Regions from separate parts of the Hydrogenophaga sp. OTU3427 genome, predicted to be linked through region 2. Evidence: predicted binding sites of a transcription regulator. Region 2 holds the regulator's gene; the other holds the start of a gene.
What was found. Region 2 encodes NrdR, which represses ribonucleotide reductase genes. Its sites were predicted from a motif close to CACNANATNTNGTG; they were not measured.
Positions count from the first base shown of each region.

Region 1: AAHB17_RS07780 (ribonucleoside-diphosphate reductase subunit alpha) is a predicted target of NrdR. The motif match lies at 4,790-4,803, and genes of this name have one in related genera.

Region 1 is NZ_JASATI010000009.1:66,111-73,777, reverse strand. It holds gene AAHB17_RS07805 (cytochrome C assembly family protein) at 1-357, shown strand, start outside; gene AAHB17_RS07800 (PP0621 family protein) at 354-605, shown strand; gene AAHB17_RS07795 (two-component system sensor histidine kinase NtrB) at 705-2,444, shown strand; gene AAHB17_RS07790 (sigma-54-dependent transcriptional regulator) at 2,441-3,931, shown strand; gene ampD (1,6-anhydro-N-acetylmuramyl-L-alanine amidase AmpD) at 3,921-4,508, shown strand; gene AAHB17_RS07780 (ribonucleoside-diphosphate reductase subunit alpha) at 4,952-7,667, shown strand, end outside.
Region 2 is NZ_JASATI010000015.1:55,494-63,160, forward strand. It holds gene AAHB17_RS11040 (lytic transglycosylase domain-containing protein) at 1-349, shown strand, start outside; ZMP/ZTP riboswitch at 386-523, shown strand; gene glyA (serine hydroxymethyltransferase) at 574-1,818, shown strand; gene nrdR (transcriptional regulator NrdR) at 1,904-2,353, shown strand; gene AAHB17_RS11055 (GspH/FimT family pseudopilin) at 2,414-2,965, shown strand; gene AAHB17_RS11060 (type IV pilin protein) at 2,995-3,429, shown strand; gene AAHB17_RS11065 (PilW family protein) at 3,426-4,052, shown strand; gene AAHB17_RS11070 (pilus assembly PilX family protein) at 4,049-5,314, shown strand; gene AAHB17_RS11075 (type IV pilus modification PilV family protein) at 5,311-6,456, shown strand; gene ribD (bifunctional diaminohydroxyphosphoribosylaminopyrimidine deaminase/5-amino-6-(5-phosphoribosylamino)uracil reductase RibD) at 6,476-7,582, shown strand; gene AAHB17_RS11085 (riboflavin synthase) at 7,623-7,667, shown strand, end outside.

The DNA.
Region 1 (7,667 bases), on a different contig from region 2:
CGCCGCGCCGAGCGCGCCATGCGCCTGGGCAGCAGCGAGGCCACGCCGGGCATGCCGCTGCTGGGCCTGGAGCGCCTGACCTTCCGCTTCGTTGGCGCCGGTTTTGTGCTGCTGACCGCCACCCTGCTGGCCGGCGGCTGGTTCGCCGTGACGCTGACCGGCGGCTGGGTCTGGAACCACAAGACGGTGTTTTCGATGCTGGCCTGGCTGACCACGGCCGTGCTGCTGTGGGGCCGCTGGCGCCTGGGCTGGCGCGGGCGCACCGCCGCGCGGGTGCTGTACGCCGGCGCCGGCCTGCTGCTGCTGGGCTATGTGGGCTCGCGCTTCGTGCTTGAAGTGCTGCTGCAGCGCGCATGAAGTTCCTGCTCGTCCTGGTGGTGGTGCTGGCCGGCGTGTGGCTCTGGCGCCGTGCCCGCGTCAACGACATGGCCAGCCGCCAGCCGCCACCGGCGCGCCCCCAGACGCCCGCCCAGCCCCCCGGTCCATCGGCCATGGTGGCCTGCGCGCATTGTGGCCTGCACCTGCCGGCCAACGAGTCCCTGGCCGGCGCCCGTGGGCCGTATTGCAGCGCCGAACACCGGCGCCTGAGTGAAGGCGGCCCATGAGCGCCGCACGGCCGCCGAAGGCGTTCGCGCCATCGCCCGCCAGGGCGTGGGCCAGTCGCTCATGAGCGGAAGCCCCCCACTCCAGCATCGGCCCCGGTGATGAAACGGCGGGACGCGGCGTCAACCTTCATCCCCACCTGGTTCCACGAATCGGAGATGGCCCAGGCGGGCGCGGCCGACGCCCATGCCCATTCCTTCGCCCGCCTGTGGCGCGCCTTCATGCAGGCGCGGGTCCTGGTGGCCGTGGTGCTGCTGGGCTTGCAGCTGTGGGCCCACACCATCAACACCGGCGGCCAGCCCTGGCTGATCGGTGTCAGCGTGGCCTACGTCGTGTCCACCGCGGCTTCGCTGCGCTGGTCGCCACGCAGCGACAGCGGCCGGCGCATCGACCTGCGCTGGATCTGGACCCTGGTGATCGACATCGCCGTCTTCGGCTGCCTGCAATTCTTCCAGCAGGGCGGCTTCAACTACACGCCGCTGTTTGTGCTGCCCTTGCTGCTGGCCTCGGTGCTGGGCTCGCTGATGCTGAGCCTGGCCACGGCCGCCGCCGTCACGCTGTTCCTGCTGTTCGACGCCGGCTGGAGCCTGCTCTCGGCCAGCAACGATTCGGCCGCCCGCCTGGTGCAGACCGGCCTGACCGGCACCGGCTTCTTCCTGGTCGCGCTGCTGGCCAACCAGCTGGCGCTGCGCCTGGCGCGCGAGGAAGCCCTGGCCCAAAGCAGCCAGATCGCTGCGCGCACCCAGGCCCAGGTGAACGAGCTGGTGATCGAAGGCCTGTCCGAAGGGGTGCTGGTGATCGACCGCCAGGGCCGCGCCCGCCACGCCAACCCGGCCGCCCAGGCCATGTTGTATGCCGACGGCCCGCGCGCCGACCACGGCAGCGCGCTGGACCTGGCCAGCCACCAGGCCTGGCAGGACATGCTGCAACTGGTGCAACGCGCCTTCGAGTCGCGTGTGCCGCTGGAGGAGGAGCTGCGGCTGGACCTGGGCCAGGGCGTGCGGCGCACCCTGTTCGCCCGCACCCACCTCACCGGCGTGCACGGCGACGAGACGGACAACCTGTGTGTGGTGTTCATGGAAGACCTGCGCGAGATGGAGGCCCGCGTGCGCACCGAAAAACTGGCGGCCATGGGGCGCATGTCGGCCGCGGTGGCGCACGAGATCCGCAACCCGCTGGCCGCCATTTCCCAGGCCAATGCCCTGCTGGAAGAAGAGCTGAGCGCGCCCACCCAGCGCCGCCTGACCGGCATGATCGGGCAGAACGCGCAGCGCCTGGCGCGCATCGTCGACGACATCCTCAATGTGGCGCGGCTGGAGCCCACGCCAGCCGCGCTGGGCAACGCGCCGGCCCTGGCGCTGGACGTGAATGTGCACGCGCTCGCCCACGACTGGGCGCAGCAGAACCAGTGCGCTGCCATGCTGGAGGTGCGCGCGCACTGCCCGGGCGCCCACGTTGCCTTCGACCCCGAGCACCTGCGCCGGCTGCTGGTCAACCTGCTGGACAACGCCCGACGCTATGCGAGCGGCCACGCCGGCAGCATCTGCGTCAGCACCCAGCCGCTGGGCCTGTACCGCGTGCGCCTGAGTGTCTGGAGCGACAGTGCGCCACTGGACGCAGGCGTGCGTCGCCACCTGTTCGAGCCCTTCTTTTCGTCGGAAAGCCGCAGCAGCGGCCTGGGCTTGTACATTTGCCGGCAGTTGTGCGAACGTTATGGGGCCCACATCGGCTACCAGCGCGGCCCGCTCGACCAGCGCGAAGGCAACGAGTTCATGGTGGACATACCGCGCCTGAACAGCCTGTCGCCCGCCTTCCCCGCCTCGGCCATCGCCCACCCATGACCTCCTCCAGCGCTGCCGCCACCCCCTACGACATCCTGGTCGTCGACGACGAGCCCGACCTGCGCACGCTCTACGAGCTCACGCTGCTGCGCGAGGGCTACCGGGTTGAAGCCGCCCAGGACCTGCGGGAAGCACGCGCCGCGCTGGAGCACAAGCGTTTCCATGCGGTCATCACCGACATGCGCCTGCCCGACGGCCTGGGCATCGAGCTGCTGCGCGAACTCAGCGCCGGGCAACGTCCGGAGCGGGCGATCGTGATCACCGCCCACGGCTCGGCCGAAAACGCGGTCGAGGCCCTCAAGTGTGGTGCCTTCGACTACCTGACCAAACCGGTCGACCTCAAGCAGTTCCGCAGCGTGGTGGCCTCGGCGCTGCACAGCCTGCCAGGCGAGAAGCCGCTGCAGGCCGCCCGCCAGGCGGCATCGGCCCCCACCCTGGCCGAAGAGGCCACCGACAACAGCCCGTTGGCCCGCATCGTGGGCCCGTCGGTGCTCATGCAGACGGTGCGCCAGCGCATCGAGCGGGTGGCGCGCAGCATGGCACCGGTGCTGGTGCTGGGCGAATCGGGCACCGGCAAGGAGCTGGTCGCGCGTGCGCTGCACGGCTGCAGCCACCGCGCCAGCGCGCCGTTTGTGGCGGTCAACTGCGGCGCCATCCCGGAGTCGCTGATCGAGGCCGAGTTCTTCGGCGTGCGCAAAGGCGCCTACACCGGCGCCACCCAAGACCGCGAGGGCTACTGCCAGGCCGCGCACGGCGGCACCCTGTTCCTGGACGAGATCGGCGACCTGCCGCTGTCCATGCAGGCCAAGCTGCTGCGGGTGGTGCAGGAGCGTCAGGTGCGCGCCCTGGGCGCGGTGCAGGAGGAGCGCATCGACGTGCGGCTGGTCAGTGCCACCCACAAGGACCTGGCGGCCGAGGTCAAGGCCGGGCGCTTCCGGCAGGACCTCTTCTACCGGCTCAACGTGATCGAGGTCCGCATGCCGGCGCTGCGCGAGCGGCGCGAGGACCTGGAATCGCTGGTGCATGCCCTGCTCAGGCGCATCTGTGCCGAATCGGGCCAGCCACTGCCCGAGGTGTCGCCCGAGGCCATGGCCTGGCTGCAACAACACCCGCTGCCCGGCAATGTGCGCGAGCTGGAAAACCTGCTGCACCGCGCGCTGGCCTTGTGTGGCTCGGAGACCATCACCCCCGAGGACCTGCACGACGGCGCCCCCCCGCCCCTGGACACCGACGGCGCGCCCGCACCCGCCGAGCCAGCCGCGCCCGGCATGCCCACCGATGCGGGCGTGGCGGCGCCCGCCCCCACCGATCTGCAGGCCTACCTGGACCAGCAGGAGCGCGAGGTGCTGGTGCGCGTGCTGCGCGAGACCCACTTCAACCGCACGCTGGCGGCGGCCAAGCTGGGCCTGAACCTGCGCCAGATCCGCTACCGCATCCAGCGCCTGCAGATTCCCATGCCCAATGGCACCCCCGACAATGACGAGTGACGCGGCACCACCCCGGGGTGGTGCGCCGGCCGGCCACTGGCTCAGCCACACGCGCCACAGTCCGTCGCCCAATTTCGGACCGCGCCCGGCGGGCACCGCCATCGACCTGATCGTGGTGCACTCGATCAGCCTGCCACCGGGCGTGTTCGGCGGCGGCGAGATCGAGGCCCTGTTCCACAACCGCCTGGACTGGGACGCCCACCCCTATTTCCAGGGCATCCGCGGGCTGCGGGTGTCGGCGCATTTCCTGGTCCGGCGCGACGGCTCGGTGCTGCAGTTCGTGGCCTGTGATCAACGGGCCTGGCACGCCGGTCAGTCGTCGTGGCGCGGCCGCGACAACTGCAACGACTACGCGATCGGCATCGAACTCGAAGGCCTGGAAGGCGGGCTGTTCGAAGCGGCGCAATACGCCGCGCTGGCCACGTTGTGCCAACGGCTGGCGCGGCGCTACCCCATCGTCCAGGTGGTGGGCCACGAGCACGTGAGCCCCGGCCGCAAGTTCGACCCCGGACCCGGTTTTGACTGGCCTGCCTTCCGGCGGCAATTGGGCTGGCCGGATCGGTGTTTTCCCCGATAGGCCCGCACCCGCAGCGCCCCACGTCGCCATGACCGGACCATGATCCGGCCGATGCGTCGGATCATGCAAGCCAGCAGCGGCGCGCCCTGCGAGCAAAAAACCACCGCCAGGCCGCATGGCATGAGGCCTGCGACACGCACACCAGCGCCGGCCATGGCGATGCAGCGGGCACCGTGGAGGTGCCATGCCGATCACCTGGGCCCGCAAAAAAATACCCGCTTTTTTGCCTATTGAAACCGGCGATCGATACACTACCGGTAGTGGCTTGTCGTAAGCCGACACACTAGATATAGTGCCCATCCAGCGATTTGGACAAAACACCGGGAAGGCCACCATGCCACCTCCCCTGGTCCCCTGGTGAAGCCTCGAAACCCTGAAAAGCCATCACGCTCAGTCCCCCGCATTGCAGCGAAACGAACCCACAACAATCTCAAGAGGAACCAATGCAAACCACCGAAGCCAGCATCTCCCCCGCCGCCCAGGCCGGCCTGCCCATGGCCACCGACACCGCGGCGCGCGCCACCACCGGCGATGCGCTGTCGCACTACCAGATCATCCGTCGCAACGGCGCCGTGGTGCCCTTCGCCCCCAACAAGATCGCCGTCGCGCTGATGAAGGCCTTCCTGGCCGTGCACGGCACGCAGGGCGCTGCCTCGGCCAGCGTGCGCGAGGACGTGGAGCAGCTGACTCAGGCCGTGGTGCGCGCGCTGATGCGCTCGCGCCCCAGCGGCGGCACCTTCCACATCGAAGACGTGCAAGACCAGGTTGAACTGGGCCTGATGCGCAGCGGTCACCACGAAGTGGCCCGCGCCTACGTGCTGTACCGCGAACGCCGCGCGCAGGAGCGCGCACAACAAGGCGCACCGACCACCACCGCCCCGGTGCTGCACGTGCTGGACCAGGGCCAGCGCGTGACGCTGGACATCGCCCACCTGCAGGGCCTGATCAACAACGCCTGCGCCAACCTGGGCAGCGAGGTCAAGCCCGACCCGATCGTCGCCGAAACGCTGCGCAACCTCTACGACGGCGTGCCGCTCGAAGAAGTGCACAAGGCCGCCATCCTGGCCGCCCGCACCCTGATCGAGAAGGACCCCGACTACACCTACGCCACGGCACGCCTGCTGCTGCACACCATCGTCAAGGAAGTGCTGGGCGAGGAAGTGCTGCAGGCCGACATGGCCACCCACTACGCCGACTACTTCCCGGGCTTCATCAAGAAGGGGGTGGAGAACGAGCTGCTGGACGAGAAGCTGCTGCAGTACGACCTCAAGCGCCTGGGCGCCGCGCTCAAGGCAGACCGCGACCTCGGCTTTGACTACCTGGGCCTGCAGACCCTGTACGACCGCTACTTCCTGCACGTGCGTAAGACCCGCATCGAGCTGCCGCAGGCCTTCTTCATGCGTGTGGCCATGGGCCTGGCGCTGAACGAAATCGACCGCGAGGCGCGCGCCATCGAGTTCTATGAGGTGCTGTCCTCGTTCGACTTCATGTCGTCCACGCCCACGCTGTTCAACTCGGGCACGCTGCGCTCGCAGCTCTCCAGCTGCTACCTGACAACGGTGCCCGACGACCTCGACGGCATCTACGAGTCCATCAAGGAAAACGCGCTGCTGAGCAAGTTCGCCGGCGGCCTGGGCAACGACTGGACGCGCGTGCGCGCCCTGGGCAGCCACATCAAGGGCACCAACGGCGAGTCGCAGGGCGTGGTGCCTTTCCTCAAGGTGGTCAACGACACGGCCGTGGCCGTGAACCAGGGCGGCAAGCGCAAGGGCGCGGTCTGCACCTACCTGGAAACCTGGCACCTGGACATCGAGGAATTCCTGGAGCTGCGCAAGAACACCGGCGACGACCGCCGCCGCACCCACGACATGAACACGGCGAACTGGATTCCCGACCTGTTCATGAAGCGCGTGATGGAAAAGGGCGAGTGGAGCCTGTTCTCACCCAACAACGTGCCCGACCTGCACGACAAGTTCGGCACCGACTTCGAAAAGGCCTACCTGGCCTACGAGGAGAAGGCCGCGCGCGGCGAGATCAAGCCCTACCGCAAGGTGCCGGCCACCGACCTGTGGCGCAAGATGCTCTCGATGCTGTTCGAGACCGGCCACCCCTGGATCACCTTCAAGGACGCCTGCAACGTGCGCAGCCCGCAACAGCACGCCGGCGTGGTGCACTCGTCCAACCTGTGCACCGAGATCACGCTCAACACCAGCGACACCGAAACCGCGGTCTGCAACCTCGGCTCGGTCAACCTGGCGCAGCACCTGAAGGACGGCCAGATCGACCAGGACAAGCTCAAGCGCACCATCACGACGGCGATGCGCATGCTCGACAACGTGATCGACATCAACTACTACGCGGTCAAGAAGGCGCGCGACTCCAACCTGCGCCACCGCCCGGTCGGGCTGGGCATCATGGGCTTCCAGGACGCGCTGTACCAGTTGCGTGTGCCCTACGCCTCGCAGGAAGCGGTCGAGTTCGCCGACCGCTCGATGGAAGCCGTGTGCTACCACGCCTACTGGGCGTCGACCGAACTGGCCCGCGAGCGTGGCCGCTACTCCAGCTACAAGGGCTCGCTGTGGGACAAGGGCATCCTGCCGCTGGACTCGCTGGAGCTGCTGGCCCAGCAGCGCGGCGGCTATGTGGAATGCGACCGCTCGGCGACGCTGGACTGGGACGCGCTGCGCGCCAAGATCGCGGCCGACGGCATGCGCAACTCCAACTGCGTGGCCATCGCCCCCACCGCCACCATCTCCAACATCATTGGCGTGGATGCCTCGATCGAGCCCTGCTTCGGCAACCTGTCGGTCAAGTCCAACCTGTCGGGCGAGTTCACCGTCATCAACAGCTACCTGGTCAAGGACCTCAAGCGCCTGGGCCTGTGGGACGACGTGATGGTCATGGACCTCAAGCACTTCGACGGTTCGCTGCGCCCCATCGACCGCGTGCCGCAGGACATCAAGGCCTTGTACGCCACCGCCTTCGAGGTGGAGACCACCTGGCTGGTGGAAGCCGCCGCACGCCGCCAGAAGTGGATCGACCAGGCACAGAGCCTGAACATCTACATGGCCGGCGCCTCGGGCAAGAAGCTCGACGACACCTACAAGCTGGCCTGGCTGCGCGGCCTCAAGACCACCTACTACCTGCGCACCATGAGCG
Region 2 (7,667 bases):
GCAGGTGATGACCCGCGTGCACACCGACAAGTACGAGGGCTTTGGCGGCAAGCTGGCGGCCTTCGATCCGGTGACCAACCTGCGCGTGGGCGCCCAGGTGCTCAGCGAATACGTGCGCCGCAGCGGCTCCATCGAAGGCGGCCTGCGGCTCTACGTGGGCGCCGTGGAAAACGACAGCAGCGACTATGTCGACAAGGTGCTGACCGAACACCAGCGCATTCAGAGCGTGGTCACCGGCCGGCCCGCGCCGGCCCGCGTCGCGCCGGCGCACCCGCAAGCCACACCGGCAGAGCCCGCTGCCATCGAGGCAGAGGCCAAGGCGCCGGGCAACACGCCCAGCAAATCCTGAGCGCGGCCGGCCCGTGGGCCGGAGCCTGATAAACTCGCGCCCGTGCGCAACTGGCGATAGGCCGGCGGTCATGAACTCCATGCCGCTGCGCTGACGTGGGATACCACTGGGGAGCGCACCGCCCGCAAGCCGTCTGGCTGGCGCGGCGATCAGCCGTTCGCCTGGGCAGTCCCTGTCTGTGTCAGCACACCGCACAGGGAAACACCTCATCCAGGACTGCCACCATGTACGACCGCCGTATCCTCATCGAACAAACCGACCCGGAGCTGTTTGCCGCCATCCAGGCCGAAAACGCCCGCCAGGAACACCACATCGAGCTGATCGCCAGCGAGAACTACGCCTCGCCCGCCGTGATGGCCGCGCAAGGCACCCAGCTGACCAACAAATACGCCGAAGGCTACCCCGGCAAGCGCTACTACGGTGGCTGTGAGTACGTGGACATCGCCGAGCAATTGGCCATCGACCGCGTGAAGCAGCTGTTCGGCGCCGACGCCGCCAACGTGCAGGCACACTGCGGCGCATCGGCCAATGAAGCCGTCTTCCTGGCCTTCCTGAAGCCCGGCGACACCATCATGGGCATGAGCCTGGCCGAAGGCGGCCACCTGACCCACGGCATGCCGCTGAACATGTCGGGCAAGTGGTTCAACGTGGTCAGCTACGGCTTGGACAAGAACGAGGCCATCGACTACGACGCCATGGAAGCCAAGGCGCGGGAGCACAAGCCCAAGCTGATCGTGGCCGGTGCCTCGGCCTACAGCCTGCGCATCGATTTCGAGCGTTTCGCCAACATCGCCAAGGAAATCGGCGCCATCTTCATGGTCGACATGGCACATTACGCTGGTCTGATCGCCGCCGGCGTCTACCCGAACCCAGTGCCGCACGCCGACGTGGTCACGTCCACCACGCACAAGAGCCTGCGCGGCCCGCGCGGCGGCATCATCCTGATGAAGGCCCAGCACGAAAAGGCGATCAACAGCGCCATCTTCCCCGGCCTGCAGGGCGGCCCGCTGATGCACGTGATCGCAGCCAAGGCGGTGGCCTTCAAGGAAGCGCTGCAGCCCGAGTTCAAGACCTACCAGCAGCAAGTGGCGAAGAACGCCCAGATCGTGGCCGAAACGCTGACCCAGCGCGGCCTGCGCATCGTGAGCGGCCGCACCGAGAGCCACGTCATGCTGGTCGACCTGCGCGCCAAGGGCATCACCGGCAAGGAGGCAGAGGCCGTGCTGGGCAGCGCCCACATGACCATCAACAAGAACGCGATCCCCAACGACCCGGAAAAGCCGATGGTCACGAGCGGCGTGCGCATCGGCACCCCCGCCATGACCACGCGCGGCTTCAAGGACGAGGAAGCCCGCATCACGGCCAACCTGATCGCCGACGTTCTGGACAACCCGCGTGACGCGGCCAACATCGACGCGGTGCGCGCCAAGGTCAACGCCCTGACCGCACGCTTCCCCGTCTACAAATGAGGCCCACACGCGCCACCGCTGCCTGGTTCGCTGCCCCCCACGGGGGCGCGAATCCGGCTTGGGACGGCCCGGCGCCGGATGCCCCATGAAATGCCCCTTCTGCGGCCATGCCGAGACCCAGGTGGTCGAGACGCGCGTGGCCGAGGAAGGGGTGTTCATCCGCCGGCGCCGCCAGTGTGGCGCCTGCGAGAAGCGTTTCACCACCTACGAGCGGCCGGAGGTGAGTTTTCCGGCGGTGGTCAAGAAGGATGGACGGCGCATCGATTTCGAACCGGCCAAGCTGCGCGCCAGCCTGGCCCTCGCCTTGCGCAAGCGGCCGGTGAGCATGGAGCAGGTCGATGGCGCCATCGAGCGTATCGAGGAAAAGCTGCTCAACCTGGGGCAGCGCGAAATCGCCTCCCACCGCATCGGCGAGATGGTGATGCGCGAACTCAAGAAGCTCGACAAGGTGGCCTACATCCGCTTCGCCAGCGTCTACCGCAGCTTCGAAGACATCGACGATTTCAAGAACCTGGTCGACGAAGTCCGGAAATAATTGTTCAGCTTCGTGTTCCCGATTCCGCTGTAGGCTGATGCCCACCAGGGGAGACGGAACATGCAGCACGAGCTCGCAACACCGCGGCGCCACGCCGAATCAGGACTCACACTCGCCGAGATGCTGGTGACCCTGGCGGTGCTGGGCATCCTGGCGGCCGTGGCGCTGCCCTCCCTGTCCGACCTGCTGGCCCGTCGCCGCCTTGATGGCGCCGCCACCGAATACCTGAACCACCTGCAGTGGGCGCGCCAACAGGCGGTGCAGCTCAACCGCAAGGTCCGTCTCAAGCTCGGCGCGGGCGGTCCCCACTCCTGTTATGTGTTCTACACCGGCGCGGCCGACAACTGCCAATGCAACGCGCAAGGCGCCCGTTGCACAGACCCGAGCCAACTGCTGCTGGCGGTCGCGCTGCGTCCATCGGACGGCGTCAGCCTGAGCACCCCCAGCGCCGGCGCGGGGCTGCTCATCGATCCCTTGCGCGGCACCGTCAGCCCCGCCATGACAACGGTCTTCAGCGCGGGACAAGCGGCCGTGCATCAGATCACCAACATCATGGGGCGAACCCGCAGCTGCAGCCCGGCCCCGCCGGTGCTGGGGCTGCCCGCCTGCTGACCGGTGTTCCAGGGCAAAGGAACCGCGGCATGGACACGATTCACCGGCTCCGGCGGCAGCGGGGGTTCAGCCTGGTCGAGGCGATGGTGGTCGTGGCGGTCATCGGCATCCTGGCCGCGATCGCCTATCCCAACTACACCGAACACGTCCGGCGCGGACGGCGATCGGACGCCATGGTCGCCCTCAGCGCGGTGTTGCAGGCACAGGAACGCTGGCGCGCCAACACCCTCACCTATGCAGCTCAATTGCAGGACCTGGGCCTTCGCAGCACCAGCCTCGACGGCCACTATGCGCTCGCCTTGAATGGCGCTTCGCGCAACAGCTACACCGCCACGGCCACCGCGGTCGGCGTGCAGGCCAGCGACACGGCGTGCAGCTCCATGTCCGTGACGCTGGACGCGCAGGGCATCCACTATGGTGCGACCGGCAGCGCCGGAGCTCGGCGTTGCTGGGGGCAGGAATGAGGCGCCAGCATGGTCTGACACTGGTGGAGTTGCTGATTGGCCTGGCCATCGGCCTGGTGGTGCTGGGCGGCGCCTTGCATCTGTTTCTGCAAAGCCTGCAAAACAGCCGGCGCCTGTTGTCGGAAGTCCGCCTTCACCAGGACCTGCGTGCCACCGTGGACCTGATCGCACGGGATCTGCGCCGAGCCGGCCACTGGAGCCAGGCGGTGCAGGCGCTGGACCAAGGCACTCACAACCCCAACGCGGACGTGACCTCCTCGGCTCACACCATCAGCTACCGCTTCGACAGCCCATCGGCCGCATCAAGCCAGGTGAACTTCTCGCTGATCGGTGACCGCATCCGGATGCAGATCGGTGGCGGCACCGCACAAAACCTGACCGATCCGGACGTGATGACGGTCACCCGCTTCGACATCCAGTCGCGGCCCGACACCTTGCCCCTGGGGCACCTGTGCCGCCCTGCCTGCACCGAGCTGGCCACTTGCCCACACATCGAACAGCGCCGCTATGAGATCCGCGTCGAAGCGCGGTCCCGAGCGGACGCCCAGGTTGTTCGGGCACTGGACAGCACCGTGCGGGTGCGCAACGACCAGGTGACGGGCAGTTGCCCCAGCCGTGCATGAACACGCACCGGCCCACGCCACCTCGCACCGCCGCAGGCGCGGCCACGCTGGTCATGGCCATCGTGCTGCTCTGCATCACCACCTTGATGGTGCTCTATCTCGACCGCGGGCTGGTCTTTGAACAAAAGGCCTCGACCAACCAGATGCGCGCCACGATCGCACAGGAGGCGGCGGAGGCCGGTCTCGACTGGGCCGCGGGCATGCTCAACCACCCCGAAGGCAGGTCGGCCACCTGCGAGATCGACGTGCCGCCCGCCCCATCGTTTCGCACACGTTACGTGGTCCCCGGCAGCACCGCGGCGGTGGCCAGCCCGGGCTGCAGCATCGGCGCCTCGGGCCTGGACTGCGCCTGCCCAGCCACGGGCGACGCCACCCTCGCAGGCACCCCGCAGGCCGGCTTCACCGTCTCGTTGGCGCCCGACCCGCAGGACCCCAACGGCTCGGTGCGCATCCGGTCCCAGGGCTGCGCGGCACCACCGTCTGCCTGCACGCCCGCCAACGCCGATGTGGCCGATGCCGCCGCCGTCGCCTTCGTCACCGTCAAGCTGCGCCCGCTGCTGCGCGCGGCGCCTCTGTCGGCACTGACCTGCGGCGGCAATTGCCAGCTCATCGACCAAGTTGCCCTGGCCAGTTCGGCCCGCGAATCGCAGGGCTTGCTGCTGCACGCTGGCGGCAACGCCAGCGCAGGCCCCGGTGTGTCGCTGCGCTCCCTGCCCGGCACCCCGGGCCACACCGCCCTGGTCACCCACGACCCCGCTCTGTCCGCTTTGGCCGGCGCCGACCCCACTTGCACCCAGGGGCTGCTTTTCCACGCCTACTTTGGGGCTCCCCTGGCGGCCTACGCGGCGGCGCCCACGGTGTTGAGCCTGGACTGCGCCGCCCAGTCCTCGTGCACACAACCCCTGGCCACCGCCTACGCCCGGGGCTGGCGCGCCTTCCACTTGCCCACCGGCCTCGTCGACGACGGTGCAGCCGGCCCGCTGCAACTCGGCACACCCAGCGACCCGGTGCTGCTGGTCAGCGCCGGGGCCGTGCGCCTGGGCGGCCCGGTGGACATCCACGGACTCCTCTACCTGGGTCACCCCGGCCCCGATGCACTGCGTGCCGACAGCGCCCGCTTCACCGGCGCCGTGGTGGCCTGCGCCGACCTGCGGCTGGGCGGCGGGACCCGCCTGAGTTACAGCACCGAGGTGCTCCAGGCGACCCGCAATGCCGGCAGCCTGATGGCCAAAGTTCCTGGCACCTGGAAAGACTTCGAATGAACCGCTCCCGCCGCCCGAACGCCCATTCTTCCCGACCGCCCCATCCGCTTGCCGGATTCGCGCTCGTCGAAGTCCTGGTCGCGTGTGTGCTGCTCGCCACCGGCCTGGTGGCACTCGCCGCCATGCACCCGCAGCTGTCGCGCAGCGCCGACCTGGCCCGCCAGCGCAGCGAAGCCGTACGGCTGGCACAGACCCAAATGGAAAACTTGCGCGTCGTCACCCAGTTCGACGCCAGCGCGGGCAACGACACCCACAGCAGCAACACGACCTACACCCGCAGTTGGCGCCTCGACACGACGCTCACCAGGACGCTGAAAACCGTGGCCGTTGACGTGGACTGGAACGACCGCACGGAACAGTCCCACCGCGTCAGTCTGCGCACCGTGCTGTGGCGGGACGATCCATCGTGGTCGGGAGGCCTGACCCACGCACCCGACCTCGCGCACGCCTGGCAACGTCCACACGACCGCCATCTGCAGATACCGCTGCCCGCCGTCTCGCTGGGCGCCGGCCGCAGCGTGCTCCGGGTCGACAACAGCCTGGCGGTGGTGCTGGACGACAGCACGGGAGAGATCGTGATGGTGTGCGACGCCGCCGTCACCAACCTCGCTGCACTCGCGGCGCATTGCCAGATGGCCAGCGGCCTGCTCCTCACCGGCCACATCACACGCTCCGAGCCGGGGTTGCCGTGGCCCACCGGCGTGGACATCAGTGGCCTCGCTGGCCTGGCCGATTCACCCCCCAGCACCTGCCGGCTGGGCGATGCGGTGGACCCCGCCACCGGGGCGGCCCTGCCCGACCACAAGCGCTATGTCTGTCTGCTGTTCCCGAGCAACGCCGACGCGGGCTGGTCGGGGCGGCTGCGGCTGGCGGGTGTGCCCACCGACGGCGATCACCTGGTGTGCCGCATCGAGCTCACGGCACGCGAACTGGACAACAACCAGCGCAACGCCCAGGACTACAGGGCGGTGAAAGCCCACCTGAGCGCGCAGAACCACCTGCTGCACCGATCCGCCGCCGGCACCTGCCCGGACGCGGGCGCCGACGACCACCAACTGGTCCTGCACCAGGACTGCCGCGCCAGCGATCCCCGCCGCGCAGCTTCGCAATGCCCGGCAATGGCGGTACGCTCGGGAGCTTGACGGCCCATCCTCCTTCCGAATGTCTTTTGAATCCGTTTCCGCCCTGCCGGCCATCGGCCTGTCCGAACCCAACCCCCGCGTCGCCTGCGCCATCGTCGGTCGTCACGGCGAACGCCTCGCCACCGGCCACACCCAACAAGCCGGTGGCCCCCATGCCGAAGTGATGGCCCTGCGCGCGGCCCAGGCCGCCGGCCACGACCTGCGTGGCGCCACCGCCTACGTGACGCTGGAGCCCTGCTCCCACCATGGCCGAACCCCGCCCTGCTGCGACGCGCTGATCGCCGCCGGCATCGCCCATGTGGTGGTGGCCTTGCCCGACCCCAACCCCCTGGTCGGCGGCGAGGGCATCGCCCGGCTGCGTGCCGCCGGCATCACGGTGGACGTGCTGCCGCCCGACGACCCCGCAGCCGTGGCCGCCCGGGAACTCAATATCGGATTTCTGTCGCGCATGGTCCGGGGCCTGCCGTGGGTCCGGCTCAAGGTGGCGGGCTCACTCGATGGCCGGACCGCGCTGCCCAACGGCAGCAGCCAATGGATCACCTCGCCCGAGGCGCGTGCGGACGGCCACGCCTGGCGCAAACGCGCTGGCGCCCTGCTCACCGGCATCGGGACCGTGCTGGAGGACGACCCCCGGCTCGACGTGCGGCTGGTGGACACCCAGATCCAGCCCCGCCGGGTGGTGGTCGACTCACGGCTGGAGATTTCGCCCACCGCCCGCATACTGCAACCACCCGGCGAGGTGTGGATCTACACCGCCGCCAACCCGGACAACTCCGCCGCCCAGCGCGCCGCCCTGCAGACCCTGGGCGTAAGCGTGATCGACTGCCCGGGCGCGCACGGCAAGGTCGACCTCGCGGCCATGCTGCGCGACCTGGCGCGGCGCGAGGTGAACGAACTCCATGTGGAGGCCGGCCACAAGCTCAACGGCTCCTTCCTGCGCGAAGGCCTGGTGGACGAGCTGTTGCTCTACCTCGCGCCCAAGCTGCTGGGCGACGGCGCGGGGCTCGCCGCGCTGGGCCCCTTCACCACGCTGGACCAGGCACCGGCCTTCGATTTCATCGACGTGCATCGGGTGGGCCCCGATCTGCGCCTGCGGGCCCGCCCACCTGGGCGAGACCGCTTCTGAGCCGGCACGGGCGGGCGGAAATCCCTGCGACAATCCCCGCATGTTCACTGGCATCATCACTGGCGTGGGGCGTGTCACCGCCGTC